Linked DNA regions of Bacillus pumilus. The protein of the gene in region 1 interacts with the protein of each later gene in a pairwise test. Links are inferred from orthologs where the notes say so. Each region holds a gene or a part of one and is shown in the gene's direction. Other genes may lie near its edges.

Region 1 (11,026 bases):
CAATGGCAATCCGATCCCTTGCTTTGACTTCCAATTTTATATTCGTTAAAACGGTATCAGCACCAAATGATTTGGACAGCTGATTCACTTGTAGAATCATCATGTAACTTCACCTCTGCTATAATATGTTAAGTGTAGCTTATCAGCAGTAAACCGGCAAATGTTACATACAATCGCCATATTCAAATGAAAGACAGATAGGAAAAAATAGTGTATCATTTGAGTGAGGGAGCGTTGAAAGATGAGTCAATTTAGCCACTTTAACGAACAGGGAAGAGCAAAGATGGTCGACATTAGTGACAAATCGTCTACAGTGAGAACCGCCGTTGCTGCTTCAAGCGTTCGTATGATAAAAGAAGTGTTTCATAAAATACAACAACGTGAAATTGGAAAAGGGGATGTGCTGTCTGTTGCACAGGTTGCTGGCATCATGGCAGCAAAGCAAACATCTACCATCATTCCAATGTGTCATCCGCTTGCACTAAAAGGCGTGGATATCTCCTTTGATTGGGAGGAAGACGGAAATGCGCACATTCTGAACATACAAGTACAGGTGAAAACAAAAGGAAGTACGGGTGTGGAGATGGAAGCGCTCACTTCTGCTTCAGTATGTGCACTGACCGTTTACGACATGTGCAAAGCGATTGATAAAGGCATGATCATCGGTCCTACCTATTTAATTGAAAAGACAGGCGGGAAAAACGGTGATTTTCACAGAGCATCTGATATTTAAGTTGGAGGACCTTATATGAATATAGATCAGTCAAAAATTCCACAAGCGACAGCCAAACGTTTGCCGCTATATTACCGTTTTTTAAAAAATCTGCATGCATCAGGAAAACAAAGGGTGTCATCGGCAGAGCTTAGTGATGCAGTCAAAGTGGATTCTGCCACCATTCGCCGAGATTTTTCGTACTTTGGTGCACTTGGGAAGAAAGGGTATGGCTATAATGTCGATTACCTCTTGACCTTCTTCAGAAAGACACTTGACCAAGATGAAATGACCAATGTCATGCTCATCGGTGTCGGGAATTTAGGGACTGCTTTTTTACACTATAATTTCATCAAAAATAATAATACAAAAATTTCAATGGCTTTTGACGTCAATGAGAGTAAAATAGGAAGTGAGATAGGCGGCGTGCCTGTCTATGATTTGGATAAGCTTGAAGAGCATGTTCAAGAGGTAGGAGATATTCCTGTTGCCATTTTGACAGTACCTGCCGTAGCAGCTCAATCCATTACAGATCGTTTGATTGCCCTTGGCATCAAAGGAATCCTTAACTTTACGCCGGCTCGATTGAATGTGCCGGAACACATTCGAATTCATCATATAGATTTGGCGGTTGAACTTCAGTCTCTTGTGTATTTCTTAAAGCATTACTCTGTTACACAGGAGGATTGACGAAAAGGGGTAAAGGGGGTGGAGCAAATGGGTCCGATCGGTCCTGGAAGCTTGGTTCTGATTGCGATTGTTGCGCTCATTATTTTTGGGCCGAAAAAGCTTCCTGAATTAGGAAGAGCAGCAGGAGATACATTACGTGAATTCAAAAATGCCACAAAAGGTTTAGCTGATGATCAGGAAGAAAAAAAGAAAAAAGAAGATCAGTAGAATAGGATGAGCTTCATGAATGTCAAAGATATGCCGCTTATGGAGCATATTGTGGAACTGCGAAAACGTTTAGTGATCATTGCGATGTTTTTTGTCGCCTTTATGGTGGCTGGTTTTTTTCTTGCTAAGCCGGTCATTGTGTATTTACAAAATACCGATGAAGCGGCCACACTGACACTGAATGCATTTAAGCTCACAGATCCGCTGTACGTGTTTATGCAGTTCGCATTTGTCATTGCTTTGGTTTTGACGTGTCCCGTGATTTTATATCAGCTTTGGGCGTTTGTCAGCCCCGGCTTATATGAAAAAGAGAGAAAGGTGACACTTGCTTATATTCCGATTGCACTGCTTTTATTTTTGAGCGGTGTGGCTTTCTCTTATTTTATTTTGTTTCCGTTTGTCGTTGATTTTATGATGCGGATGTCGAATGATTTAAATGTAGAGCAAGTCATTGGGATTCATGAGTATTTTACATTTCTGATGCAGTTAACACTTCCATTTGGCTTTTTGTTTCAGATGCCCGTTGTGTTGATGTTTCTCACAAGACTTGGCATCATCACACCGATGTTTTTATCAAAAATACGGAAGTATGCCTATTTTGTCCTCCTTGTCATTGCCGCACTCATTACACCGCCAGAGCTTGTTTCTCACCTCATGGTCACCTTGCCGATGCTCGTTTTGTATGAAGTGAGTATTGTCATTTCAAGAGTGACCTATCGCAAAATGCAGCAAACAGAGACAGAGGAGAAAAAAAATTATGATGTCTCATAAAAAAGCATCGTGATCCGAATAAGGGTCACGATGCTTTTTCTATTGTAAAAGGAATTGATTGATCGCTTGAAATAGATGCTGATAATAGGCAGGCTCATGCGGTACAAAATCTTGTATACAGACTACTCTGCTTTCTTCACATCGTTCTCCGGATTCATCAACTTCAAAGCCATCAAGCTGCATGTTTTCACATTTTCTTGTGAAAAGCTGCTGTGCATCCATTAGCTTTGCTCTGTAAAGTCCAGCGACTTCTTCTTTTTGTAATTGAATGTTCATCTGCTCTTCTTGATGGACGTAAAGATAGACATGGCAAAATTCACGATCAGTAAAATCGGGTAGATGAATTTCATCCTGTATAACACCTGCAAAGGATAGATCTTCAAAAGGGACAGTAAGACCAAGCTCTTCTTCTACCTCTCTCATACCGTCAGAAGGCTGTTCATTTGCAAGAAGGTGGCCTGCTGCTGTGATATCAAACAGAGCAGGAAAATCTTTTTTTGCGGGGCTTCTTAGCTGAAAATAGAGATACACGGTGTCATGTTCCTTTTTGAGAAGCCAGAAATGAAAGGTTTCATGCCAAAGACCTTGGGCGTGGACATCTGAACGGGGTGCAACTCCAATCGCTTCATGCTGCTCATTTAAGATGTTCAGTTTTTCTTGTTTCATGAAAACTTGTCCTCCATAAAAAAACCATTTTCCAGAGATTAGAAAATGGTTTTTGATTTATTTTTGCTGCTGTTTTTTGAGTTTGACAGAGAAGGCAAACATTTTAAACGCGATATTGATATTATAGGCCGCAAACACCATCAGCAAAATGCTGTAAAATGACCACATGTCACCTGGATTTTGAATGGCCATATAGGTGAAAGCAACACCTACGGCAAAATAAATGACGCCCCATACGACAGGGTTTCTCATGAGAAAAAGCCTCCAATAATCATTTGCATTGTTTGAGATTGTTCTTCAATCATTTTTCTTACTGGCTCAATCTGCACAAGAATGACGAGCGAGTTCATCAGCATATGTGCACCGATTGGAACAATGATACGTTTTGTTTTCGCATATAAAAAGGCAAAGGTAAAGCCCATCGCGGTATAAAGTAAGATATGAGCAAAATCATTGTGTACAGCTGCGAATACCACTGAACTGACAAGCGCTCCAATAAAGAAGTTCGTTTTTTCATAAATCACACCAAAAATGATTTTTCGGAAAATGATTTCCTCTAATATCGGTCCAATCAGGGCGATGACAATTACAAGCCATGGAACTGCATCCATAATGGATAAGATGGCTTGAGTATTTTCGGATTCACGGCCAATGCCAAATGCATATTGTTCAATCGCTCCTGCAATCGATTGTGCAAAGAGGGAAAGAAAGAAACCGCCAATGATCCAGGCGATAGCTAAACCGACTGAAACCGGTGCTTCATTTCGAAGTGAAGCTTTTGGTACAGTCCGAAGAATGAGCAGAATAATGATTAATCCGATACAGAAGCTGATGATTGTCCATGTTCCTGACAATTTAGAGAGCTCTGCTTGTGTCATCGGTGTTTGAATGAATCCTAACCATTTCATAATGATCACATAAGGAATTGCAGAAACCTGTACCAATATATACGTTAAGATGATGTACCAATATTGTTTTTTCAAGTAACGAAAACCCCTTTACTAAAAGAACTAGATTTATTGTAACACAAGTCTTCTTCTTCGATGAAAAGGAAAGAATCTGAGTTGAAAAAAGATCATGAAAGCGTAAAAATTTTTAAAGGTTTTTACTTGAAATTACAGAAGACATTCTTTATTATAATAAATGTGTTAGCACTCACTAGTGATGAGTGCTAAAAAAGACTACATATAAAAATTGAGGAGGTTGTTTCTTATGTTAAAGCCATTAGGCGATCGCGTAATCATTGAACTCGTTGAATCTGAGGAAAAAACCGCTAGCGGTATTGTGTTACCGGATTCTGCAAAAGAAAAACCGCAAGAAGGTAAAATTGTTGCAGCAGGTTCAGGCCGTGTACTTGAAAGTGGTGAGCGCGTTGCGTTAGAAGTAAACACAGGCGACCGCATTATCTTCTCAAAATATGCAGGCACTGAAGTGAAATATGAAGGCAAAGAATATTTAATCCTTCGTGAGAGCGACATTTTAGCTGTTATTGGTTAATCACATAAAAAAACATTGAGATATATTTTTAAAAAGACTGAGGAGGTTTCGTTATTATGGCAAAAGATATTAAGTTCAGTGAAGAAGCACGTCGCGCGATGTTACGTGGTGTAGATGCACTTGCAGATGCTGTAAAAGTAACTTTAGGACCTAAAGGACGTAACGTGGTTCTTGAGAAAAAATTCGGTTCTCCACTTATCACAAATGATGGTGTAACGATTGCAAAAGAAATCGAATTAGAAGATGCATTTGAAAACATGGGTGCAAAACTTGTGGCTGAAGTTGCAAGCAAAACAAACGACGTAGCTGGTGATGGTACAACAACTGCAACGGTTCTAGCTCAGGCAATGATCCGTGAAGGTCTTAAAAACGTAACAGCTGGTGCAAACCCTGTTGGCGTTCGTAAAGGGATCGAAGAAGCAGTGAAAGTAGCACTTGAAGGCTTGCACGAGATTTCTAAACCAATCGAAGGCAAAGAATCAATTGCTCAAGTTGCGTCTATTTCTGCAGCAGATGAAGAAGTAGGCAGCCTAATCGCTGAAGCAATGGAGCGTGTAGGTAACGACGGCGTGATCACAATCGAAGAATCTAAAGGGTTCACAACTGAGCTTGAAGTGGTTGAAGGAATGCAGTTTGACCGCGGATATGCTTCACCATACATGGTGACTGATTCTGATAAGATGGAAGCGGTTCTTGAAAATCCTTACATCTTAATCACTGATAAAAAGATCACAAACATTCAAGAAATCCTTCCTGTACTTGAGCAAGTTGTACAACAAGGAAAACCATTATTGATCATTGCTGAAGATGTAGAAGGCGAAGCACTTGCAACACTTGTTGTGAACAAACTTCGTGGAACATTCAACGCAGTGGCAGTCAAAGCACCTGGATTCGGTGACCGTCGTAAAGCAATGCTTGAAGACATCTCTGTTCTAACTGGCGGAGAGTTAATCACAGAAGACCTAGGACTTGACCTGAAATCAACCGAAATCGGTCAGCTTGGCCGCGCGTCTAAAGTTGTTGTGACAAAAGAAAACACAACCATCGTAGAAGGCTCAGGAGATTCTGCTCAAATCGCAGCACGCGTTAACCAAATCCGTGCGCAAGTAGAAGAAACAACTTCTGAATTCGATAAAGAAAAATTACAAGAACGTCTTGCAAAACTAGCTGGCGGCGTCGCTGTCATCAAAGTTGGTGCTGCAACTGAAACAGAACTAAAAGAGCGTAAACTGCGCATCGAGGATGCACTGAACTCAACTCGTGCAGCAGTTGAAGAAGGTATTGTATCCGGTGGTGGTACAGCACTTGTGAATGTATACAAAAAAGTCGCTTCAATCGAAGCAGATGGTGACGTTCAAACAGGTGTAAACATCGTTCTACGTTCTCTTGAAGAGCCAATCCGTCAAATCGCTCACAACGCAGGTCTTGAAGGATCCGTCATCGTTGAGCGCTTGAAAAACGAAGAAATTGGCGTAGGCTTCAACGCAGCAACAAACGAATGGGTAAACATGATCGAAAAAGGAATCGTTGACCCAACAAAAGTAACTCGCTCTGCACTTCAAAACGCAGCTTCTGTTGCAGCAATGCTTCTAACAACTGAAGCAGTCGTTGCTGACAAACCAGAAGAAGGCGGCTCAGGCGGCGGAATGCCGGATATGGGCGGCATGGGTGGTATGGGCGGCATGATGTAATCAGGGTTTCAAAACCTTGTTATATCAACGTCTGAAATAATAATATGCTTTTCTTGTCGTCGTATTTGTCCTTGTGTTATTAAACACAAGGCAACCTGTGACAAATAAGCTAACTATAGAAGAAGGCCTTTCATCAGTTTGCAAAACTGTTGGGAGGCCTTTTCTTCCATATTAACAGTCATATGAGCATAGATATTCCTTGTAGTATGACTAACCTTTATGTCCACTACGCTATTGTTTTTCATTAATGACGATTCGATCTCAAGCAGTATGGTATGAGCAACCTTGTTGATTAAATGGAACCTCGGAACGGGCCCGACTTTATGCTGCAATTGCAAGGACTATAATAGAGAAAGGTTACTCTCGAAGTTTTTACCACTGGTTAGTTGCTATCAATGTTTAAAGAACCTATAGTAATAGGAGCTTTTAAATCTGAGGAAGATATTTTTAGGTATATTAAAGGAATTGATCTTCTAGTGCTGATGATGTTGGCTCAAAGGCAATCGATGGGAATGGCAAAATATAGTGACTGTAAAGAGAGTGAAGGAGAGTTTTCAATTTGTAGAAAGTTTAAAGCTTAGCAAGAAAAGAGTAAACCCTAAAGGTCTACTCTTTAATGTTTAATCATCTTATGATTAGCAATCTTCTGCTTTGCTATGATGAAGAGGTGGTGGAATTAACCATCCTTTTTCTTTGTTAAGTCTAAGGACTTTTGCTCCAAGTGCTGTCTTTTGAACATGAAACTGTCCAAACATCATAGCTATGTCTTCTCGAATGGATTGCCCCATAATTGTGCTACACGATACTAAGCCTGCCGCAATGTTCGCCGAAAGACCAGCGGCTATTTCTGGATCTTGAAAACGTGCCCCTACTGGAATATCGTCTATACAAGCTTTAGGTCGTTCAGGAGGTGTTGGAGGTAAGCCAATTCCATTTTCTTTTAATAAAGTTTCAATTTCTTTGATTTCTTGTTGCCCACCCTGAATAGCTTCTTCAATTAATTTTTGTAAGTCTTCGTCACCTGCATGGTTTAAGTGGGTTTGATAACCAGCAACTAAACCTTTAGCTACCATCAAGTAAGACCATGTACCAAACACTTCACCATAGTGCATAGGTTCATCCGTTGGATTTCCACTTAAAATTCCCATTGTCATCCTCCCTAATTGTAAAATATTCATTAAGCGACCTTCCTTTCTTGACGATTGGTCACCTTTTTATAGTTCCTAAATTAAACCATTATATTCATCATTTTAATGATGGTTGTTAAAGGTAAAATTCTAATTTTAATCTATGTGGACTCTAACGAATAATGGCTAATAAAACTGGAGAGATTATGTTATAAAAAGAGCGGTTGCATAAAGGGAAATTATCTTCTAGCAACGAATATATATGATAAAATGTAGTGGCATATTATGAGGCTCTCTTCTTCTTTTTCCCATTGCCTAACCACCTTCGTTCGCGATGATCAGAGATCGTTATTTTTTGTAACGATTACCACTATTAAAGAAACGAGCGAAATAAAGAAAATGAAAAAAACACTTTCTCAATGAAGGTGTTTTTTTATTGTGTTTACAACAAAAATAAACTATAATGTTGTTATGTTTTATGTTGTAAATGCAACAAAAGGAGTCGTGATAAATGAGAGAGATTTTGCGAGAGATTGGCGTCATCGCTCGGGCGCTTGATTCTATAAGTAATATTGAATTTAAAGAGTACGATTTAACGAAGGGGCAGTATTTGTATCTTGTGCGTATCTGTGAAGAGCCTGGCATCATTCAGGAAAAGCTGGCGGAAATGATCAAGGTGGATCGAACAACGGCTGCTCGTGCTATCAAAAAATTAGAACTGCATGGTTTTATTGAGAAGAAAGATGATCGAGTGAATAAAAAAATCAAAAAGCTGTTTCCCACTGATAAAGGGGAAGCGGTATATCCAATGATCAAACGAGAAAATGATTATTCGAATCAAGTAGCGCTGGATGGATTTTCTGAAGAGGAAGCAGAACAGATATATGAGTATCTTCTAAGGGTGAGAAAAAATATCGAAAAAGATTGGGATTATGTGAAAAAAGGAAATAAGAGACGCTACTAAATGATAAGGAGAGATGACTTCAATGACCGTCACTTTTATTCCATGTAATGAACAGCATATAGAAGAGCTGCAAAAAGTCGGTATCGACACATTTATAGAAACCTTTCAGAATCAAAACAAAGCGGAACATATCGATGCTTACGTAAAGACAGCCTTTCATCCGAACCAGCTGTTAAAAGAATTACATCATCCATCTTCACAGTTCTATTTTGTTCAAGTGAATGGCGAAGTTGCTGGTTATTTGAAGGTCAATATGGATGATGCGCAGTCAGAAGAGATGGGAAGTGAAGCGTTAGAGATTGAAAGAATTTATATTAAGCAGTCCTTTCAAAAACAAGGATTAGGCCGATATTTAATCAATCAAGCCTTTGAGATCGCGAAGAAATATCATAAACGTGATGTTTGGCTTGGGGTGTGGGAGCACAACAAAGCGGCCATCGCATTTTATCAAAAGCTTGGGTTTGTTCAAACAGGGGTGCACGCATTCCTTATGGGGGACGAAGAGCAAATGGATCTCATTATGACCAAAACACTGAGCTGATCTAAAAGGGGGAAGAGAACATGCATGTTCCATCATTTTTTCAAGTGAAAGATATGGAGAAAATCAAATCATTTATTCAATCAAATTCATTTGCTACAGTTGTGACCACAACAGATGAGAAGCCCATTGCGACACATATTCCAGTGAGTTTTCATCAAGTTGAAGATTCGTATGTGATTACAGGGCATATGGCGATTGGAAATCCTCAGTGGAAAACGTTTGAAGAAAATGAGAAGGTGCTCGTCATCTTTCAAGGACCACATGCCTATATATCCTCTTCATGGTATGAAAAAGAAGCCGTACCGACATGGAATTATCAGGCTGTCCATGTATATGGAAAGGCTGTGCTGTTAGAAAAAGGGGAACTGGTAAAAGAATTAACCACGATGCTGGAAACATACGAAAGCCACAGAGAACAGCCTGTTTTATGGGATACATTGTCTGATGAACTGTTAGAGAAACAAATGAAAGGGATTGTGGGCTTTAAAATCATCATTGATGAAGTTCAGGCTGCTTTTAAACTAAGCCAAAATCGCCATGAAAGGGATTATGCTCACATCATTGAAAAGTTGGAAGCAGAGGGTGACGTGGAAATGGCTGAGGCGATGAAAAAGAGAGTAAAGGATGTATGAGAAAAGCACTCTTATGATCAAGAGTGCTTTTTTTTGTTTTGAGAGAAATGAGATATCTTGGCTTATAATGTCACATTTTCTTTAAAATTACATAAAAAAATCCACTATTTCCATAAAAAATCAGATCAATTCCTTATAATAAAGGTATCTGAGAATGGGGAGTGAGTCGAGATGGACCAAAACTTGCTGCAAATGAATCAAGTGAGATCAGAGGATGAATTAGCGGTTGTTAATATATCTTCTACAGAAATTGGGGCGCTGTCAAAGGAAGCGGCTGAGCGGATTTTACAAACGAAGGATACGGATGATATTCATTTACTGATGTATGTCCCGATTGAAAAGAAAGCAGATTTGATTTGGTTGATTGAAAGTGTTGGACAGGCGTTAGAAGATGAGGATGAAGATAACGTTGCACTTGAATTTGCTGATTTGCTCTATTTCTTTGTCATTCCATTTTATAAGGAGTATATTTTGAGGGAACATCATTTGTATGAGTGTATAGATGATTTGTTGGTACGATTAGCATCAAGGACTCACTCAGATATTCACACACTAGTTGATGCGATGAGAGACGATTTGACTGAATAAACATGAAAAAAGGCTTGTAGAGAGGTCCTCTACAAGCTTTTTTCATCGTAAAAAACCATAAATTACTGGGCTCTTTCCCACGTGATTTTTGTTTCATTTGTTTTTTTCTTTCCTTTTGCCAGTACTTTGCCGTTTTCTTGTTTCACGGTGATGTTTAGGTCGTAAAAGGAATAGAGGGCGCCAAGGCTGTCATTTTCTGGTTTGTGCAGGTTGTTTTCTTTTTCAGTTGATGCCCCAATGGCCAGCGTCTTGGCAAAGTTTAAACCGATGACTTCAGCGTAATCACTATTGGTATCAGATGAAGCGGTCACGTTTAAAGAAATGACTTTTTTCTTTTGATCAACGGTGATGTCAGTATCTTTTATGAGTTTAGACTGCTCCATGACTTCTTTCGTTTCATTTTGAATGCGGTCATTAATCGTTGGAAGTGCCTTAGATTCTGTTTTTTGTTCTTTCGTCGTATTCGAGCAAGCTGCTAGAATGAAGAGACTTGCAACTAGGCTCATGAAAACAAGTAGACTTTTTCTCACGTTCGTTCTCCTTTTTTCTGCGAAGTATGTATGTTTATGTTACCACGAATCCTTGTTTTGATTAAAAGAGAAGTGTTGATAAGCTGTGAACAATAAAAAGCACCCAAAATAGGGCGCTTTTTTCTTATTGTGCTGAAAGGCTTGTACTTAATGGAACAGAAGAAATGACGGTGAATTTAGGAGCCGCAGCACCAGACTCTAAATTTTTACGTAAAAGCGATGATTTGATTGTTCCATCCCATTTTTTATAGACACTTCCTGAAGTATTCGCACGAAGCTGTACATTCGAGAAACTTGCTTGTGAGTAGCTGTTTGTTCCATTATCTTGGACGCCGTGAACCATTTTGACGACATCGAGGTTTTTCAGACGACTAGGGTTGAAAACAGGCTGCTTATAGCGCAATTTCCCA
Region 2 (10,810 bases), 1.6 Mb from region 1 along the record:
TCCGCTTGCTTTGAACATTTTTTTCAAATTCATTCATTTTCATCCCTCCTGGCTAATTTTAGTATACTTGAACTCATTTGGAATTGCTAGAAGGTAAAGTAACCGTTTTCCATTTTCATGATCATTTTATGAATATCGTCTGACAGCGAGCTGACCCGGGAGCTTGCACCAGACGTTTACTATAAATGAGGAGGCGGCACTTTCAGCTTCCTCTTTACTAATGTCTTCACACACTTTAGGATAGAGGAGGAAGTGAAAGAGAGGGATTCAATTTATGGTCTTTGAAGTTTGGAACAATTTAAAAAGAGGGGATATCCATCCCGTTTATTGCTTATATGGAAAAGAAACGTATTTACTGCAAGAAACAGCAGCTAAATTAAGACAAGCTGTAGTAGACGAGGAGACGAAGGATTTTAATTACTCCGTCTTTGATATGGAAGAGGTGCCGCTTGAACAGGCTGTGACGGATGCAGAAACCTTTCCGTTTATGGGAGAAAGGCGTCTCGTTGTGATCAAGAATCCTTATTTTCTTACAGCGGAAAAGAAAAAGGAGAAGATTGAGCATGAGCTTTCTGTGTTAGAAGCTTATTTAGAAAAGCCGGCGCCTTATACCATTCTCGTGTTATTAGCACCATATGAAAAGCTGGATGAACGGAAGAAAATCACCAAATTGCTAAAAAAGAAAGCGGCTATGGTTGAGGCAAAAGAGTTAAACCCAAAAGAAACAACGGATTTCACCATTACACTGGTGAAAACAGAAGGAAAGGCGATGACATCTGAAGCGGCTGAGCAGCTTGTGATGCTATGCGGTGGGAGTCTATCCACATTGTTTCAAGAGGTCAGGAAGCTGAGTACATATATTGGAGAACGAGAAGAAATTGAATTAGCGGATGTCAATGAGCTCGTTGCAAGAAGCTTAGAGCAGAATATTTTCGAATTAATTAACCAAATTGTCAACAGACGCCGCTCTGAGGCCATGCAGATGTTTTATGATTTGCTGAAACAAAATGAGGAACCCATTAAAATATTAGCACTCATATCAACTCAATTTCGATTGATTTTGCAGACGAAGTATTTCGCTCAGCAAGGATATGGGCAAAAACAAATTGCTTCAAATCTAAAAGTCCACCCATTCCGCGTCAAACTTGCTATGGATCAGGCAAGGCTGTTTTCAGAAGAAGAGCTCAAGCAGATTGTCAAAGAGCTATCAACGATCGATTATGAAATGAAAACCGGTAAAAAGGACAAGCAGCTATTGTTAGAATTGTTCCTGCTTCGACTATTGGGCGCTTGAACATAAAAAAACGACCTTCTAAAAAGAGGGTCGTTTTTGTTTAGATGTATAATTGCCAGTCTGTCCTAATGGCTGAGCCGGTCAGGACGGACGTACAGTTAAACAGTTGCCTCATCACTGAGGCGTTGCAAGCATTATGCAGAAAGTCCGTTTACTTGTTTAGCAAGTCTTGACTTGTAACGCGCAGCTGCGTTTTTGTGTACAAGACCAGTTTTAACGGCTTTGTCAATGCGTTTTGCAGCAGAAGAAAGAGCAGCTTTTGCTTGCTCAGCATCGTTGTTAGCTACAGAAACTTCAACTTGTTTAATCGCAGTACGCATCGCAGACTTGATTGTTGCGTTATGTGCACGGCGTTCGTTATTCGTTTTTGTACGTTTGATCGCTGATTTAATATTTGGCATGTGTTTCACCTCCTAAGATACAACCTAAACACAATTGTCTTAAGGTTAAATCTTCACAATAGAACAAGTTGTATTCTATCAAACACACCTTTAGAATGCAATATAAATGTAAAGTATTTTTCATTGATGAAGCGCTCGAATGTTTCTTTAAAGAGATGGAAAGACTACTGTTAATTACTTGGTGGAAGGAGTCTTTTTATGGAGAAACAGAAACTTGATTTAAGTGCTTATCAAATCCGGACAGACTTGGCTGTTGAAACAAAAGAGATACTAGAACAAGAGAACGATCCGAATGTCGTCAAAAAGGACGGAATTCAAGGGATTGTCGAAAAGGAAAAAGAGGAGCATGGCATCCGTATACGCACAGTGGAGATCACGAAAGAAGGGGAGGAGCTGACCAGCAAAAAGACAGGAACATACTTGACGCTTGAGGCGCAGGGCATTCGGGAGAAAGATTCTGAGATGCAGGAAAAAGTCGTCGAAGTATTTGCGCGTCATTTTGCTCAGTTTTTAAAAGACCGAGGCATTCAGGCTGATGCGAGCTGTCTTGTAGTAGGACTAGGAAACTGGAATGTCACGCCAGATGCGCTAGGCCCGCTCACGGTTGAAAGCCTGCTTGTGACCCGGCATCTCTTTGAATTGCAGCCGGAAAATGTACAGGAAGGGTATCGCCCAGTGTCCTCTTTATCACCGGGAGTGATGGGACTGACCGGTATTGAAACAAGCGACATTATACAAGGTGTAATCGAGCGGTCCAAACCTGATTTTGTCATTGCAATCGATGCTCTTGCTGCTCGTGCAGTGGAACGGGTGAATACCACGATTCAAATCTCTGATACAGGCATCCATCCCGGTTCAGGTGTAGGGAATAAGCGGAAAGAATTAAGCAAAGAAACGTTGGGGATTCCAGTGATTGCGATTGGCGTTCCAACAGTGGTAGATGCAGTAACCATTGCAAGTGACACAATTGATTATGTCTTAAAGCATTTTGGTAGAGAACTGAAAGATGACCGGCCGTCCCGCTCTCTTGTGCCGGCTGGTTTGACTTTTGGGAAGAAAAAAGTGCTAAATGAAGAAGACTTACCAGATGAGGAAACGCGTCAATCATTTTTAGGTATCGTAGGGACTCTTCCGGAAGAAGAGAAACGGCAGCTGATCCATGAAGTACTTGCGCCGCTAGGGCAAAATTTAATGGTCACGCCTAAGGAAGTGGATACATTCATTGATGATATGGCAAACGTACTCGCCAATGGATTAAATACAGCACTCCATCAAAAAATCTCTCAAGATAACATGGGTTCTTATAATCATTAATCGGTTCTACTTTCTCTAGCTCGCTCATAGTGTAATTACTAGAAAGCGTGCTGGAGGGAGTAAATCATGAAAAAAAGACCCCGCCGTCCTCGACAGTTGGTCGTTGCGATTAATGGAACAAAAGTAGTGAAAAGCATTTTCTTATTTATAGCCTCGCTTGTTGTGGTGTTTGTGATGTCAGGGGCGTTGACATCTTTAAAGCCAGAGCTGAGGCCGCAAGCCTCGCTATATGGTGTAGCAGATGAGCTTTCCGGAGCGTTCTTCGCTACATTAATGGGTATGGAAAATCAATATTTCGCCTCAGCAGTCCCGAAAGATCAAAAAGGGTTTCATTTCTCTGGACTGTCACTCAAGCTTGCGACTAGTATCAATTTAGAAGACCCGCGTAGTTTTCTAGGGAGAGAACTCCCAGGTTTTGAACATTTTGATACAAAAATCATCTTAGCGGGTGAAGGAACAGACTATACCAACATGCCAATGGAATCGCCGCCGCCAAGTGAAGTCATCCAAGATGAAAAAGAAGCAAATTTGGCAGAGCTGGACAAGCTCGACAAAGATGTGCCGAAAAAGCCTGCGAAAGAGCCGGACCGGTCGACAGGAAAACGAAAAGCCGTGTACATTTACCACACGCATAATACGGAATCATATTTACCATTTTTAAAAGGAGAAACGAATCCAAACAATGCACGGCACTCAAAAGTGAATGTCACCCTTGTCGGCGACATGTTCGGAAAGGCGCTTGATCAGCAAGGAATCGGGAATACGGTCGACAAAACGGAAGTTGAAAAAAGGCTCCTGCAAAAAGGATTAAAGTATCCTCAATCTTATAATGAATCAAGATTGGTCGTAAAAGAAGCCTTAGCGAAAAATGATGACCTCGAATACTTAATTGATATCCACCGTGACTCAAGAAGAAAGAAAGACACCACTGTCGAGATCAAAGGAAAAAAATATGCGAGAATTGCGTTTGTTGTAGGGAAGAAGAATCAAAGCTATGAGAAAAATCTCAAGCTTGCGACGGAGTTCCACCATTTGATGGAGAAAAAATATAAAGGTCTCAGTGTCGGTGTGTTTGCCAAAGGAGAAATTGGCGATAATGGAATTTATAATCAAGATTTATCCGACAAAGCCCTACTTTTAGAATTTGGCGGAGTGGATAATAATATGGAAGAGTTGAAAAATGCATCCAATGCAGCAGCTGATGTCTTCAGCGACATTTTCTGGGACGCGGAAAAGGTGAACGGCAAAGCAAAGGATGAGAAAAAACGCTCTTAAGGTGGTGACGGTGCATGGGATCATTTATTGGAAAAACCATTATTTTAGGACTAGTCTTGCTATTTGGCGTCTTTTTAGGAATGCAGCAGGCGAATAATGGCATGCTGCAAATGAAGGGTTACCATGACCCACAATTAAAAGGCGCGTTCTCCATCCAAATGAACGACGATGAAGAACGAGAAGCCTCTATCTTAGGAACGGCTGTTACAGAAAAGGATCTTGCCGAAAAACAAAAGCAGCTTGAGGAAATAGAGAGCTTTAATGCCTTCTCCAAGGCAGGAAAAGCGCTGTCTGATGGCATGACACATGCAGCCCGTTCTCTTTATGATTGGATGAATGGGAAATAAACAAATCAATACCATATGACTAAAGCCGCTGACCGATGAGCGGCTTTTCTTGATTTCGATTGAATCTTTACAGCCCTATTGATATAATCTAAGCTAGCGCAACCCGCGTTTTATAGTAGGAGTGATAGATTGTGACAGATAAAGAAAAACGATTAGAACGGCAATCAAGAATTCGAAATTTCTCCATTATCGCCCATATTGACCATGGGAAATCCACATTGGCGGACCGTATTTTGGAAAAAACAGCGGCGATTACTCAGCGAGAAATGAAAGAACAATTACTTGATTCCATGGACTTAGAGCGTGAACGCGGCATAACGATTAAATTAAACTCTGTCCAGCTGAAATATAAGGCGAAGGATGGAGAAGAATATATTATGCACCTGATTGATACACCAGGGCATGTCGACTTCACCTATGAGGTATCTCGAAGCCTTGCTGCCTGTGAAGGTGCGATTCTTGTAGTAGATGCAGCACAAGGAATTGAAGCACAGACACTTGCGAACGTTTATTTAGCTCTTGATAACAACTTAGAGATTCTTCCGATTATCAATAAAATCGATCTGCCAAGTGCAGAGCCTGAGCGTGTAAGAGAAGAAATTGAAGATGTCATCGGGTTGGATGCGTCTGAAGCTGTTCTCACCTCTGCTAAGGCGGGTATTGGGATCGAAGATATTTTAGAACAAATCGTCGAAAAGGTGCCGGCACCTGCTGGAGACCCAGAAGCACCGCTTCAAGCTCTTATTTTTGATTCTCTCTACGATGCGTATCGCGGCGTTATTGCGTACATACGAATTGTTGAAGGAACCGTCAGACCAGGTCAGAAAATCAAAATGATGGCGACGGGCAAAGAATTTGAAGTGCTTGAAGTCGGCGTATTCACACCAAAAGCCATGCCGACAGATGAACTCACTGTTGGAGATGTTGGCTACTTAACAGCAGCGATTAAAAATGTCGGTGATACACGTGTGGGGGATACGATCACAAGTGCGGAGAACCCAGCGAAAGAAGCGCTGCCAGGATACAGAAAGCTGAACCCAATGGTGTACTGCGGACTTTATCCGATTGACACAGCGAAATATAATGACTTACGTGAAGCCCTAGAAAAGCTTGAATTAAATGATTCTTCCCTTCAATATGAGGCAGAGACATCCCAAGCACTTGGCTTCGGTTTCCGCTGCGGCTTTCTTGGAATGCTTCATATGGAAATCATCCAAGAACGGATTGAACGTGAATTCAAAATCGATCTTATTACGACAGCACCAAGTGTTATTTACGATGTGTATATGACAGACGGAGAAAAAATCGTCGTAGATAACCCGTCCAATCTGCCTGATCCGCAAAAGATTGAGCGAATTGAAGAACCATACGTAAAAGCAACAATGATGGTGCCGAATGACTATGTAGGCTCTGTCATGGAGCTTTGCCAAGGAAAGCGCGGCAATTTCATTGATATGCAATACCTTGATGCAAACCGAGTGAGCATTGTGTACGAAATTCCTTTGGCGGAGATCGTGTACGAATTCTTTGATCAGCTCAAGTCCAACACAAAAGGCTATGCGTCCTTTGACTATGAGCTGATTGGCTATCGCCCATCTACTCTAGTGAAAATGGATATCATGCTGAATGGCGAAAAAATCGATGCCCTTTCCTTTATTGTTCACCGTGATTACGCATATGAACGAGGCAAGATCATCGTAGAAAAGCTGAAAGAACTCATTCCACGCCAGCATTTTGAAGTACCAGTTCAAGCAGCGATTGGACAAAAAATCGTGGCTCGTTCTACCATTAAAGCGATGCGTAAAAACGTACTTGCTAAATGTTATGGTGGAGACATTTCCCGGAAAAGGAAGCTTCTTGAGAAGCAAAAAGAAGGGAAAAAGCGCATGAAGCAAGTGGGCTCTGTTGAAGTCCCGCAAGAAGCATTTATGGCTGTGCTGAAGATGGACGACAGCACACCAAAAAAATAACACCCTCAAGGCAACCTGCTTTACAATGTCAGCCTTGGCGTTTATAGTCGAAAACAAACAAAGGTGCCGCAGCGATAAACTGCGGCTCTTTACCTGTAAAGAAGGTGTCATCAAATGAAAGCAGCATACATTCATATTCCATTTTGTGAGCACATTTGCCACTATTGTGATTTCAATAAATTTTTCATTAAAACGCAGCCAGTCGATGAATACTTAGCGGCTCTTGAAAAAGAGATGCAGCACACGATCGAGCAAAAGGGCGAGCAAGAACTAAAGACGATCTTTATTGGCGGGGGAACGCCGACATCACTGACCGTCAGCCAGCTAGACCAGCTCATGAACAGCATTCACCGAGTGTTAAAACCGGCAAAACATCTGGTTGAATTTGCAGTGGAAGCAAACCCAGATGAATTATCACTCGAGAAGCTGCATGTGTTAAAAGCAGCCGGCGTCAATCGGCTAAGCTTTGGGGTGCAAACCTTTGAAGACGATTTACTCAAAAAAATCGGACGAGTTCATCAAAAGAAAGATGTCCTCACGTCTTTCCAGCGAGCAAGAGCCGTTGGATTTGACAACATTAGCCTCGACCTCATGTTTGGATTGCCGCATCAAGAAAAGCATCATGTGATGAATTCACTTGAGACAGCTTTCTCATTAGGGGCAGAGCATTATTCTGTCTACTCACTGATAGTGGAGCCGAAAACAGTTTTTTACAACTTAATGCAAAAAGGCAAACTGCATTTACCGCCGCAAGAACGTGAGGCTGAAATGTATGAGCTTGTGATGGATGAAATGGAGCGACATGGATTAAAGCAATACGAAATTAGCAATTACGCAAAACCTGGCTTTGAAAGCCAGCATAACCTGACCTATTGGAGCAATGAAGACTACTTCGGTTTCGGTGCAGGAGCACACGGGTATGTAGATGGCATCCGAAATGTGAACGCAGGGCCTGTGAAGCATTACTTGGAACTGATTGAGCAAACTGGGTTCCCGTATAAGGAAACTCATCAGGTCACAAAAGCAGAGCAGATAGAAGAAGAAATGTTCTTAGGCCTTCGAAAGATCGAAGGGGTGAAAAGTGCCGACTTCCAAGCCAAATATGGTGCTGCACCAGAAGCTCTTTTTTCCACTGTTCTTGAAGAATTAGAAGAAAAAGGTCTCATTGTAAAAGATGACATCGGCATTCGTTTAACAAGAAAAGGGAAATTGTTAGGAAATGAAGTATTTCAAGCGTTTCTCGGTGAGTTATAATTGACATTTTAATTTGAGTTTGGTAATTTTGTTTATACAATTAGCACTCGTTGAAAGAGAGTGCTAACAGGGGTGATGATGATGTTAACAAATCGTCAGCTTTTGATTCTGCAAGTCATCATTAATGACTTTATTCGTTCGGCGCAGCCAGTTGGGTCAAGGACTCTTTCTAAAAAAGAGGACATCACATTCAGCTCTGCGACGATTAGAAACGAAATGGCTGATTTGGAGGAACTTGGTTTTATTGAAAAGACCCATTCTTCATCTGGAAGAATTCCTTCAGAAAAAGGATATCGTTATTATGTAGATCATTTGCTCTCTCCGCGAAAACTGTCGTCTAAAGAACTTGTGCTCATCCAGTCGGCTTTTCAGGAGAAAATTTTTGAGCTGGAAAAAACAGTTCAAAAATCGGCGGAAATTTTATCAGATCTCACAAACTATACATCGATTGTGCTTGGTCCAAAGCTGAGTGAAAATCGATTAAAGCAAATTCAACTTGTCCCCGTTCAGCCAAACAAAGCAGTAGCGATCATGATTACAGATAGCGGGCATGTTGAAAACAAAACCATTACCTTCTCTGAGCATCTCGATGTCTCCGATATTGAGAAGCTGATGAATATTTTGAATAGCCGATTAGCTGGCGTTCCAATGGACCAGCTGAAGGACAGGATGTATAAAGAAGTGGTCATGCTTCTGCGCACACATTTAAAAGATTATGATCACATTTTAGATGCGCTGGGCAGCACATTTACATCGACACAAAATGAATCAAAACTTTTCTTTGGCGGGAAGATTAATATGTTGAATCAGCCAGAGTTTCATGACATCGACCGCATTCGCTCACTCATGATGCTGATTGAGCAAAAGAATGATGTCATGCAGCTGTTTCATCCAAATCAGCAAGGAATCACCATTAAAATCGGTTCAGAAAACAATTTGGAAGCAATGGAGAACTGCAGTTTGATCACAGCCACTTATTCGATTGATCAAAAATCACTTGGCTCCATTGCCATCATCGGTCCAACCCGCATGGATTACGGGCGAGTCGTTAGTCTTTTGCATCATGTATCAAAAGACTTGTCAAACGCACTTTCCAATTTGTATGATGAGTAGGGTGATAAAAGATAGGGGCATTGCCCCTTCGTATTCTTGAATCTTTTGAGGGAGGTGAACACAATGTCAGAAGAAAAACAGACACCTGAGCAAGAAGCAGAGGTTGAAGCACAAGAAGAAGCAGTTCAAGCAGATACTGAGGAAGTAACACATGATGAACAGTCTGCCTTCCAAGAGAAAATCGATGAATTGCAGCAGCTTCTAGATGAAAAAGAAAACAAAATTCTGCGTGTTCAAGCAGATTTTGAAAACTATAAACGCCGTGCTCGAACTGAAGTGGAGACCGTGCAAAAATATCGTTCTCAACATGTTGTCAGCGATCTTCTCCCAGCTCTTGACAACTTTGAAAGAGCGCTTGGAATTGATCCAGACAATGAGCAGACGAAAAGTTTGTTAGAAGGAATGCAAATGGTTTACCGCCAGCTGGTAGAAGCGTTGAAAAATGAAGGCGTTGAACCGATTGAAGCTGTCGGCAAAGAGTTCGATCCAAACCTTCATCAAGCCGTCATGCAAGTTGAAGATGAAAACGTCGATTCAAATATCGTAGTAGAAGAATTGCAAAAGGGCTATAAACTCAAAGACCGAGTTATTCGTCCATCAATGGTAAAAGTAAATCAATAACTACATAATGGGAGGTCATCGATTATGAGTAAAATCATTGGGATTGACTTAGGAACAACAAACTCATGTGTTGCAGTACTTGAAGGCGGAGAGCCAAAAGTTATTGCAAACGCTGAAGGAGCACGTACAACACCATCTGTTGTCGCTTTTAAAAACGGAGAGCGCCAAGTTGGTGAAGTAGCGAAACGTCAATCAATTACAAACCCGAACACGATCATGTCTGTTAAAAGACATATGGGTACAGATTATAAAGTAGAAGTTGAAGGCAAGAACTATACACCGCAGGAAATCTCTGCAATCATTCTTCAACACCTTAAATCTTATGCTGAAGGCTATCTTGGCGAAGAAGTAACAAAAGCTGTTATCACAGTTCCTGCTTACTTCAACGATGCAGAACGCCAAGCAACAAAAGATGCTGGTAAAATTGCTGGTCTTGAAGTAGAACGTATCATCAACGAACCAACAGCAGCTGCACTTGCGTATGGTTTAGATAAAACAGAAGAAGATCAAACGATTCTTGTATACGACCTTGGCGGCGGTACATTTGACGTATCAATCCTTGAGCTTGGAGACGGGGTCTTTGAAGTACGCTCAACTGCTGGTGACAACCGTCTTGGTGGAGACGATTTTGACCAAGTTATCATTGATCACCTAGTAGCTGAATTCAAAAAAGAAAATGGTATTGACCTTTCTAAAGATAAAATGGCGCTTCAGCGTTTAAAAGATGCTGCTGAAAAAGCGAAAAAAGATCTTTCTGGTGTATCTTCTACACAAATCTCATTGCCATTTATCACAGCTGGAGAAGCAGGTCCTCTTCACCTTGAATTAACGCTGACGCGTGCTAAATTCGAAGAGCTATCTGCAGATCTTGTAGAGCGTACAATGACACCTGTACGTCAATCATTGAAAGATGCTGGTTTATCTGCTAGCGAGATTGATAAAGTCATCCTTGTTGGTGGATCAACTCGTATTCCTGCAGTACAAGAAGCAATCAAAAAAGAAACAGGCAAAGAGCCTCATAAAGGTGTAAACCCTGATGAAGTGGTTGCTCTTGGTGCGGCGATCCAAGGGGGAGTCATCACAGGAGATGTCAAAGACGTTGTTCTTCTTGACGTAACACCACTTTCTTTAGGAATTGAAACAATGGGCGGCGTATTCACGAAGCTGATTGAACGTAATACAACCATTCCAACAAGTAAATCTCAAGTATTCTCAACGGCT
Region 3 (10,384 bases), 2.9 Mb from region 1 along the record:
TCACCGGATGAAGACCGTTTTGATTCTGTAAAGCCAAACCTGAAACGAATTGTTGAAAAGATCATCGATTCTTTTATTGAAAAAGAGCACACATCTATTGGATTCATTGGCGGCACAGACCTTGATCTGAATACGAATGTGCATATTCCAGATATTCGCGAAACGACTTTCCGTGAATATATGATGGCTCACAATGTCCTTGATGAGCGATTGGTCTATGTCGGTCACCATTTCTCAGTAGATGAAGGCTATTCGCTGATGATGAAGGCGATTGATGAGCTTGGTGATGACCTGCCCACCGCTTTTTGTGTCGCTAGTGATCCTCTTGCCATCGGCTGCTTACAAGCATTAAACGAGCGCGGATTTTCTCTGCCGAACCGCGTGAGCGTCTTTAGTATCAACGATATTCATGTGTCTCAATATGTGTCACCACCGCTCACCACGTATCATATCCACACGTCTTTACTTTGTGAAACAGCTGTCGATTTACTGTTAGAAAGACTTGTGGACGGCAGAACATTACCTAAAACTGTTCTGATTGCTTCAGAACCTGTCTTTCGAAAAAGTACGATATAAACAACTAGAAGCCCCGTCCAATGTGGAGGGCTTCTTTTCTCTCTATATGAGTAAAAAATTTTACTTAATAAATTTAATGAAATATGTTTACTTTTTTTACTTAAGTTGATATTCTCACATTAAGAAAGCGTTTTCTTATTATCTGTGAAAATAGAACGAGAGGGGATTACCAATGAAAAAGGGAAAATGGGCGACATTATTAGCAGTCGTTGGTACTGCTGTGCTTCTGCTTTCAGCTTGCGGACCGGGAGATGACAATTCAAGCGGTACACAGCCGGCATCTACAGGTACAAAGACCTTGCTAGTGTGGGAGGATGTCAAAAAGTCTGATGGGCTTCAAGACGCTGTAAAAGAATTCGAAAAACAAAATGATGTGAAAATCAAAGTGGTCGAAAAAGCTTATGCCGACCAAGTTGAAGCTCTCCGTCTAGATGGTGCAGCCGGGACAGGTCCAGACGTCATCACGATGCCTCACGATCAAATTGGATCAGCTGTCACTGAGGGGCTATTACAGGAAATCAAGCCAGATCAAAAAGTGATTGACTCCTTCACAGACGAATCGATTCAATCACAAACGGTAAACGGCAAGCTGTATGGCCTTCCTAAATCCGTTGAAACGACGGTGCTTTTCTATAACAAAGATCTTGTCAAAAAGGCACCAACGACACTTGATGGCTGGTATGATCTTTCGAAAAAACTGACAAAAGACGGGAAATACGGTTTTGTTGCAAAATGGGATGAAATTTACTATGCACAAAGTGTGTTAGGCGGATCAGGGGGCTATATTTTCAAGCAGAAAAGCGACGGCTCTTATGATGTCAATGATATTGGTCTGAACAACGATGGCGCCAACCAAGGCGGAGAATACATTCAAAAATTCTTTAGCGAAGGGCTTTTCCCGAAAGGCATCATTGGTGAACAAGGAATCAATGTCCTCAACTCCTTATTCACAGAGAAAAAGGCGGCAGCTGTCATTTCTGGTCCATGGTCATTTGGTCCATACAAAGAGGCGGGTATTGACTATGGCGTGGCCCAGCTGCCAACACTCCCTAACGGAAAACATATGAGCTCATTCTTAGGTGTAAAGAGCTACAACGTCTCCTCTTATTCTAAAAATAAAGAACTTGCTGAGAAATTTGTTGAGTTTATCACGAACGAAAAAAATTCGAAGAAGCGCTTTGAATTGACAGAGGAAATTCCACCAGTGAAAAAACTGATGAAAGATCCAATCATTACGGAAAACGCTAATGCGGATGCTGTTTCAAAACAAACGAAATATGCCACGCTGACACCGAACAATCCTGAAATGGCAGAGGTGTGGAAGTCGATTGACAGCGCATTAGGGCTGATTGCAACTGGGCGTACAGATGTGAAAAAGGCATTTGATGATGCGGTCAATCAAATCGACTCTCAAATTAAAGCAAATCACTCCAAATAACCATCAAATGCGGGTAGTCTATCAAGCTGCCCGTAGTTGATCTAATTTCATATGAAGTAGGTGTTAGACGTGACGGGTAACCTTGAACTAGACCGCACACACACAGTGGAATCAAAGACACACCGGAGACGGGCGCTAATGTTCTCCTTTATACCCGGGATGGGGCAGATATACAACAAACAGTACGGCAAAGGGGCACTCTTTTTCCTGTTCGGCGTCTCTTTTTTGATTGTATTTTATGATTTATTCAATATTGGCTTCTGGGGGCTGTTCACACTTGGGACGATGCTGCCTCGTGACAACTCTGTTTTTCTTTTAGCCAAAGGGATTATTGCGCTGTTAACAGCTGGTTTTGGTATCGGCTTTTATGTACTCATGATGCGTGATGCTTTTATGAACGGAAAGAAACGGGATCAAGGGGTTCCGCTTCATTCCATCCGTGCTCAATATCATCAGCTCATCGATCAAGGCTTCCCTTACTTAATGAGCACTCCTGCTTTCTTTTTACTTCTATTTTCTGTTGTCTTTCCTATTATGTTCAGCTTTGCGCTAGCCTTTACGAACTACGATTTATACCACTCGCCTCCTGCCAACCTGATCGACTGGGTAGGAATCAAGAACTTTCAAAATATCTTTTCCATTGATATTTGGAGAGACACCTTCATTGATGTACTTGGCTGGACCGTCGTATGGACTTTGGCTGCGTCGACCCTTCAATGTGCCATCGGCATCTTTTTAGCGGTTCTGCTCAATCAGAAGGATTTAAAGGGAAAACGGTTTTTTAGAACCATTTTGATTCTCCCTTGGGCTGTTCCGGGCTTTGTGACCATTTTGGTGTTTGCTGGACTGTTCAATGATACCTTTGGTGCCATTAACAATACACTTTTTGCATCGATAGGGATTGATCCAAAACCATGGCTGACAGATCCATTTTGGAGCAAAATTGCCCTCATTGCGATGCAGACTTGGCTTGGATTTCCTTTTGTTTTCATTATGACAACAGGCGTTTTGCAGGCGATTCCCGAGGATTTATATGAGGCTGCGACCATCGATGGAGCCGATTTTTTTCAGAAATTCCGGTCCATCACGTTACCGCTTGTTCTCTATTCCATTGCACCCATCCTTATCACACAATATACGTTTAACTTTAACAACTTTAATATTATCTACTTATTTAATGGCGGGGGACCGCCTGTTGCGGGGTCAACCGCTGGAGGAACGGACATCTTGGTTTCTTGGATTTATAAACTTACGATGCAGTCCTCTCAATATGCACTCGCTGCGGCTGTCACGATTTTACTTTCAATCTTTGTCATCGCCATTGCACTCTGGCAGTTTAAGAGAACGAATTCATTCAAAGAGGAGGACATGATGTGATATGGGATCAAAACAAAACAAGCTCATTCGCCTGAGCATTACTTATTTTATCCTTTTCATTGCCTCCATTTGTATTCTATATCCACTGCTTTGGACAATCGGTGCTTCCTTTAATCCTGGAAACAGCCTCATGAGTACAAGTATGTTTCCGATGAATCCAACGTTCAGCCACTTTACCGAGCTCTTTTTCGGTCAGGGGGCACTTTATGCAAAATGGTATTGGAATTCAATGAAGATCAGTATTGCGACTATGCTCTTAACGTTAATTCTTGTCAGTTTTACAGGCTATGCCTTTTCCAGATTCCGTTTCAAAGGACGGAAAAATGGGCTGATGCTCTTTTTGCTGCTGCAAATGATTCCGCAATTTTCAGCGCTGATTGCGATTTTTGTTTTGGCTCAAATGCTTGGACTGATTAACAGCCACCTTGCACTGATTTTGATTTATGTAGGCGGGCAAATTCCGATGAATACGTATTTAATGAAAGGCTATCTTGATGCGATTCCGAAGGATCTCGATGAATCAGCCAGAATGGACGGCGCAGGGCATTTCCGGATTTTCATCCAGATTATCATGCCGCTTGCTAAGCCGATTTTGGCGGTTGTCGCCATCAACTCTTTTACAGGACCACTGGGTGATTTCATCATCTCCAGTGTCATTGTCCGCTCACCCGAAATGTATACGCTCCCGATCGGTCTGTACAATCTTGTGTCAGACAAAATGGGGGCCAGCTACACGACCTTTGCAGCCGGGGCTTTACTCATTGCGATTCCAGTCGCTTTATTGTTTCTTGTTTTACAAAAACAATTTGTATCCGGCCTCACACAAGGCGGGACAAAAGGATAAGGGGAGATATTTGATGAAAAAGTGGATGCTCGTCACGGTTGTCGTTTTCTTTTTTATGGGGTTAGGTATTTTGCCTGAAGCAAAAGCCGATACGATTTCTGTTCAGCCGATCAATGGACTGCAAGGTGATTTCATCAAAGGAGCCGATATCTCTATGCTTGCAGAAGTAGAGAGAAGCGGCGGCAGATACTTCGACCAGAACGGAAAACAGGTGGACCCGCTCAAGCTATTAAAGGAAAAAGGCGTCAACTATGTGCGCATTAGACTGTGGAACCATCCATACGACAACCAAGGCCGTGCCTATAACGGCGGGACAAATGATTTAAACACAGCCATCGCTCTATCGAAACGTGCAAAAGCACAAAATATGAAAGTGCTGCTTGATTTTCACTACAGTGATTTCTGGACTGATCCTGGTAAACAGTTCAAACCGAAAGCTTGGGCATCTCTTTCACAAAGCGATTTAGAAAAAGCGGTCGGCACTTACACAGGGGATGTACTCAAAGCGATGAGAGCACAAAATGCCCTTCCTAACATGGTTCAGGTTGGGAATGAACTGAACTCAGGCATGCTGTGGCCAAATGGAAAGAGCTGGGGTGAAGGCGGCGGGGAATTTGACCGGCTCGCCGCTTTGCTAAAGGCTGGCACAAATGCTGTCCGCTCTGTCGATTCTAACATCAAAATCATGCTTCACCTTGCACACGGAGGGGACAATGGTGCGTCCCACTGGTGGTTTGATGAAATCACAAAACGAGGCATCTCATTCGATACGATCGGTCTATCTTATTACCCGTATTGGGACGGTGGATTTAATGGTCTGACGTCTAATATGAATGATATTAGTGCCCGCTATCACAAAGACGTGATTGTTGTGGAAACCGCCTATGGGTTTACGACAGCAAATGGCGACAACCTAGAGAATTCATTTAATCAAGACTCTGTCAAAACAGCCGGCTACCCGGCTTCACCTCAAGGTCAGGCATCTTTTATACGAGATCTATCAGAGAAAATTTCACAAGTAAAAAACAATTGCGGAAAAGGGTTCTTTTATTGGGAGCCGCTTTGGATTCCAGCGAAAGGCGCTCCGTGGTCTAGTCAATACGGGCTGGCTTATATCCAAACAACCGGTACAGTCGGAAATGCTTGGGAAAATCAAGCGATGTTTGATTTCAACGGAAAAGCACTGCCTTCTCTTGATGTATTTAAACAAATGACACCGTAATTAAAAGGATAGGACGTGACAAAATGGGAAAGCGTTACCCACTCGTTCACCCAAATGTGAAAGGCTTTTTGCATGGTGGCGATTATAATCCAGATCAATGGCTCCATATGCCGGAGATCATTGACGAAGATTTTCGATTAATGAAGCTTGCACACTGTCAAACATTCTCCATCAACATTTTCGCATGGAGTAAGCTAGAGCCAAAAGAAGGGCAGTATGATTTTGCATGGCTGGATGACATCATGGACCGCTTGGCAGCTCAGGGGGCTCACGCCATTCTCGCAACGCCAAGCGGGGCAAGACCTGCTTGGCTGTCACAAGCATATCCAGAGGTATTGCGCGTCGAAGCGAACCGTCAGCGTAATTTACATGGACTGCGCCATAATCATTGCTTCACCTCACCGGTTTATCGAGAAAAAACGAATACACTCAACCGGCTGCTGGCTGAACGCTACAAGGATCATCCAGCACTGATTATGTGGCACATTTCGAATGAGTACGGCGGCGAATGTCATTGTGATCTTTGCCAGGAAGCATTTCGGGACTATTTGAAAGACAAATACAATCATGACCTTGAAGTTTTGAATCAAGCATGGTGGACGGGTTTTTGGAGCCACACGTATAGTGACTGGTCACAAATCGAATCACCTACACCGCACGGGGAGCACATGATTCACGGGATGAACCTAGACTGGAAACGCTTTGTCACAGCGCAAACGATCAATTTTTATCAAAATGAAATTGAACCGCTGCGGGAATTGACGCCTCATATCCCAGTGACCACCAACTTTATGGGCGACTACCCGCATATGCGCCCATTCCTTGGGCTGGATTATCATCAATTTGCAAAAGAGGTCGACGTGATTTCATGGGATAGCTATCCAGCATGGCATAGCGGCAGGGAAACAACCTCCGAATTAGCGTCAAACGTCGCCTTCGTTCACGATTTATATCGTTCATTAAAGGACGGTCAGCCATTTCTCGTTATGGAGAGTACACCGAGCCTTGTGAACTGGCATGAAGTGAATAAGGTCAAACACAAAGGAATGGCACACCTTTCTGCCATACAGGCGATTGCCCACGGATCAGACTCCGTGCTTTACTTCCAGTGGCGCCAAGGCCGAGGTGCCTCCGAGAAATTCCATGGCGCCGTAGTCGATCATTCCGGGCACGAACATACGCGCGTGTTTCAAGAAGTCGCTGATCTAGGGAAACAATTGGAGCAGCTGCAGCCCATTGCGGGCACGTCCGTACAACCAGAAGTCGCCATCATATACGATTGGGAAAACCACTGGGCCATTGATGATGCACAAGGCTTAAATAATACAAACAAACGCTATGTAGAGGCTTGTCAAACTCACTATCGAAGCTTTTGGAAAAAAGGCATCCCTGTTGACATTGTCGGCATGGAAAAGGATTTCTCATCCTATCGTGTGCTGGTTGCTCCAATGCTCTACATGATCAAACCAGGCGTCGCAGAAAAAATCGAAGCCTTTGTCAAAAAGGGCGGTATTTTTATCGCGACATATTGGAGCGGCATGGTCGACGAAAATGACCTATGTTTCCTCGGTGGTTTCCCCGGCCCTCTCCGTCATGTACTTGGCATATGGGCTGAGGAAATCAACACATTGATGCCAGATGAACATGTGTTAATAACCACAGGGAATGGACGCACCTACCATGTCGGGCAATATTGCGAATCCATTCATCCTGAAACGGCCTCTGTGTTAGGGCATTTTGAGAATGGCTGCTACGAAGGACAGCCAGCCCTTACTGTCCATCCTTTTGGAGATGGAAAAGCATACTATATGGCTTCCGAAAATGAGCAGATTTTTTATGATGAGTTCTACGAGGATCTCATCGCAGGAATGGGTATACAGCCCGTCCTATCATCTGTGATTCCAGAGGGAGTTAGTGTACAAAAACGAACAGATGGCACGCAAGACTATGTATTTATGATGAATTTTACAGAAGAGCAGCAGAACATATCACTAGATTCAGCGGAAAGCTATGAAAATATGCTGTCTGAAGAGCAGGTGCCAGACCAGCTTCAGCTTGACCCTTACGAGTACGTCATCTTGAAAAAATAATTTGAAAGAAGCGTTCATTCATTGGACGCTTCTTTTATTTTAACGATTCCAAATACCTATATAAATATATTTGCTTGTAGAAATGCCCTTGAATCGTTATATTTTATCTAAATTTTTTGACATGTTTGATACCGCGCCGTGAATGGATTCACCATCCTTTTTTACCATTGTATAGGTATGAAAGCGGTTGCCTAATACTCATATTTTTGATACCCTTTTTTTCAATGCAGATATGGGACTGCATTGTCATAAAAAGAGCAAGAAAATGTAAACGGTTTATTGTAGGGGGAGGGACTTATGTTAACGTTTGTTGGATTATTGATTATTTTAACGATTGTTGTATTGCTGATTTGGGGGAAAGCAAGTCCAATTGTTGCCATGGTCATGGTGCCTTTAATCGGGGCATTCATCGCAGGATTTGGAATCAATGACATTCAATCTTTCTTTGAAGAGGGGATTATCAAAGTACTGCCAGTGGCGACCATGTTCATCTTCGCCATTTTATTTTTTGGTATTTTACAAGATACAGGGTTCTTTGAACCTGTAATAAAAACACTGATTAAACTGACAAAGGGAAATGTTGTCACGGTTGCGATGGGAACAGCTCTAATAGGAGTCATCGCTCATTTAGACGGAGCAGGAGCGACTACATTTTTATTAACTGTACCTGCACTGCTTCCACTTTATAAAAAATTACATATGAGTCCGTACTTATTGCTGTTATTGATCGGGACAAGTGCCGGCTTAACGAATATGGTGCCGTGGGCTGGCCCCACAGGACGGGCAGCGAGTGTCCTTAATATGGACCCATCTGAACTTTGGGTGCCGCTCATTCCCATTCAGCTCATTGGGGTCGTTCTCGTATTAGGAATGGCATTTATTTTAGGAAAAAGAGAAGAAAAACGCATTCGGGTCAAAATCGCCGCAAATGAAATCGCTGCTGTTCAATTAGAAGGCGCAGATTGGGACCGGGCTATTCAATCCATTAGCGAGACAGGTGATGCCGCTTTAAAACGTTATCACTTGATTTGGGTGAATTTCATTCTGTTTGTAGCCGTTGTTGTCCTTCTTGTGCTCAACGTGATTCCGGCTAGTTATATGTTTATGATTGGTCTTTCTCTCGCACTATTAATTAACTATCCGAAAGTGGATGTACAAATGGAGAGAATCAAGGCGCATGCACCTAGTGCACTCATGATGGCTGCCGTTATTTTCTCCGCAGGTTCATTTTTAGGAATTCTCGAAGGAACGGGCATGCTAAAAGCTATTGCTGTGGACAGCATTCAGATTCTACCTGCTTTCCTGCTTCCATTTTTACATATCATTGTTGGGATGTTTGGGGTACCGCTGGATATGCTGACAAGCACAGACGCCTATTATTATGCTCTACTTCCAATTGTCGAATCGATTACATCTGAGGTTGGCGTGTCGGGCACTTCCGCTGCGTATGCCATGATGATTGGAAACATCATCGGAACCTTTGTCAGTCCACTCGCTCCAGCCGTTTGGCTTGCGATAGGTCTTGCGGGAGTCGATATGGGGAAACACATCCGCTACTCCTTCTTTTGGATGTGGGGATTCAGTATTATCCTTTTGTTCGTTGCGATGCTGATCGGTATCATTTAAAAAAAGAAAGACATGCGTACAACGACGCATGTCTTTTTCTTTGTATTTATGAAGGATATTCACTCGTGTGAATGTCTGTTTTCGGCTTTCTAATAAGAGACATCAATCCAATGATAAACAATAGAACCATTGGAGCAAATGCAAGGCCGACTGTTCCAATCAAAAGAGTCACAGCAGACACCAAGAAAAGAATACCTGAAAGCACGGCACGGCGGTCTGTTTTCAAGAAAATCACACCGACAATCGATAGCACAGCCGCAATTGCGGAAACGACCATGAACTGAGTACCAAATGCATTAACCGAAGCCTGAAGCGTTTCAATCGGCAATGTTTCTCCTTCCTCTTGCAACACTTCATTGATTTGATCATAAAATGATGGACCTAAGGAGAGAATTAATGCTCCAAATCCAACACCAATGGCATTGAGGACAATACTAATAATCCCCATAATTTTTTCACCTTTCCGTCTAATCATGTGTAAACCTCCTAAAAAGTTAAATTAACTGCCTGTTTTCACTTCTCGCTTTTGGAAGACAATTAAGGCAATCGCCAAGAAAATAGCCCAATAGATGACTAGGACTGTTAATGAGAATCCTAGAGACATACCTTCGATAAGAGTAACCTCTTCCATAAAATATTGAGATGGATCATTTGCAAATAACAAATATTTTGCCCAATCAAAGAAGAGCATTAAAATACCTGTAATTGATCCACCCACAATATAAGCTAACACACTAATAGCGATGGAGATAGCTTCACTTCTAAATACTGTAGAAATGGCGAACGAAAGTGTTCCCAGTACGACAAACATTGCACAATGAGCAAGATAATAAAAGACCATATTTGCAAACTGCGAACGTTCAATCACTTCACCATTTTGATAGACCAAATTCACATAATCAGTGTTGAGGCCGAAGAAAATGGCACCCAATATAAATGACAAGATAAACAGTACCACAACAAGTAAAAGAGCATATAGCTGCACCGTAATATATTTAGATATTAGGATCTTTAGCCTTGATGGTGGGCGAATCAATAATAATTTAATTGTACCATGCTTGTATTCAGCCGAGACAATGGTGGAAGCAATAATGATCACAAACACACCTACAAGCTGAAGTAAATTGGCGTTTGTTTTCACATAATCCCATACACTGTCACTAAACTGATTAGCTGGCGGTAAGTTATGCTTGATTCGATAATCATTAATA

Evidence for each region.
Region 2: the proteins of groL (region 1) and grpE interact in binary tests that used the Escherichia coli proteins (3 or more experiments, as listed by UniProt). The link is inferred for Bacillus pumilus from one-to-one orthologs.
Region 3: the proteins of groL (region 1) and GKC25_RS17700 interact in binary tests that used the Escherichia coli proteins (3 or more experiments, as listed by UniProt). The link is inferred for Bacillus pumilus from one-to-one orthologs.

The regions. Positions count from the first base shown.
Region 1 is NZ_CP046128.1:563,204-574,229, forward strand. The notes cover bases 3,937-6,916. They hold groL (chaperonin GroEL), read left to right. Parts: upstream 3,937-4,599; coding sequence 4,600-6,234; downstream 6,235-6,916. Other genes in these bases: GKC25_RS02825 (CPBP family intramembrane glutamic endopeptidase), read right to left, coding at 3,937-4,029; groES (co-chaperone GroES), read left to right, coding at 4,259-4,543; GKC25_RS02840 (DUF3231 family protein), read right to left, coding at 6,870-6,916. Outside these bases: GKC25_RS02790 (ATP-binding cassette domain-containing protein), read right to left, coding at 1-103; cyclic pyranopterin monophosphate synthase MoaC, read left to right, coding at 242-733; GKC25_RS02800 (redox-sensing transcriptional repressor Rex), read left to right, coding at 749-1,402; GKC25_RS02805 (twin-arginine translocase TatA/TatE family subunit), read left to right, coding at 1,430-1,609; twin-arginine translocase subunit TatC, read left to right, coding at 1,616-2,380; GKC25_RS02815 (NUDIX hydrolase), read right to left, coding at 2,420-3,046; GKC25_RS02820 (YdiK family protein), read right to left, coding at 3,104-3,298; more of GKC25_RS02825, read right to left, coding at 3,295-3,936; more of GKC25_RS02840, read right to left, coding at 6,917-7,382; GKC25_RS02845 (MarR family winged helix-turn-helix transcriptional regulator), read left to right, coding at 7,873-8,325; GKC25_RS02850 (GNAT family N-acetyltransferase), read left to right, coding at 8,348-8,866; GKC25_RS02855 (FMN-binding negative transcriptional regulator), read left to right, coding at 8,887-9,498; GKC25_RS02860 (hypothetical protein), read left to right, coding at 9,670-10,086; GKC25_RS02865 (hypothetical protein), read right to left, coding at 10,149-10,616; GKC25_RS02870 (hypothetical protein), read right to left, coding at 10,741-11,026.
Region 2 is NZ_CP046128.1:2,216,655-2,227,464, reverse strand. The notes cover bases 8,047-10,810. They hold grpE (nucleotide exchange factor GrpE), read left to right. Parts: upstream 8,047-9,031; coding sequence 9,032-9,589; downstream 9,590-10,810. Other genes in these bases: dnaK (molecular chaperone DnaK), read left to right, coding at 9,614-10,810; hrcA (heat-inducible transcriptional repressor HrcA), read left to right, coding at 8,047-8,968. In the rest of the region: GKC25_RS11260 (YqzM family protein), read right to left, coding at 1-37; holA (DNA polymerase III subunit delta), read left to right, coding at 275-1,294; rpsT (30S ribosomal protein S20), read right to left, coding at 1,429-1,695; GPR endopeptidase, read left to right, coding at 1,894-3,009; GKC25_RS11240 (stage II sporulation protein P), read left to right, coding at 3,076-4,284; GKC25_RS11235 (YqxA family protein), read left to right, coding at 4,299-4,631; lepA (translation elongation factor 4), read left to right, coding at 4,763-6,601; radical SAM family heme chaperone HemW, read left to right, coding at 6,716-7,855; more of hrcA, read left to right, coding at 7,937-8,046. UniProt on the Escherichia coli protein: Participates actively in the response to hyperosmotic and heat shock by preventing the aggregation of stress-denatured proteins, in association with DnaK and GrpE. It is the nucleotide exchange factor for DnaK and may function as a thermosensor.
Region 3 is NZ_CP046128.1:3,462,465-3,472,848, forward strand. What follows is about bases 1-2,881. They hold GKC25_RS17700 (extracellular solute-binding protein), read left to right. Parts: upstream 1-748; coding sequence 749-2,014; downstream 2,015-2,881. Other genes in these bases: GKC25_RS17695 (LacI family DNA-binding transcriptional regulator), read left to right, coding at 1-576; GKC25_RS17705 (sugar ABC transporter permease), read left to right, coding at 2,153-2,881. In the rest of the region: more of GKC25_RS17705, read left to right, coding at 2,882-3,391; GKC25_RS17710 (sugar ABC transporter permease), read left to right, coding at 3,393-4,235; GKC25_RS17715 (glycoside hydrolase family 53 protein), read left to right, coding at 4,249-5,457; GKC25_RS17720 (beta-galactosidase), read left to right, coding at 5,481-7,547; GKC25_RS17725 (CitMHS family transporter), read left to right, coding at 7,845-9,173; GKC25_RS17730 (DUF4064 domain-containing protein), read right to left, coding at 9,220-9,648; GKC25_RS17735 (ABC transporter permease), read right to left, coding at 9,673-10,384. UniProt on the Escherichia coli protein: Part of the ABC transporter complex MalEFGK involved in maltose/maltodextrin import. Binds maltose and higher maltodextrins such as maltotriose.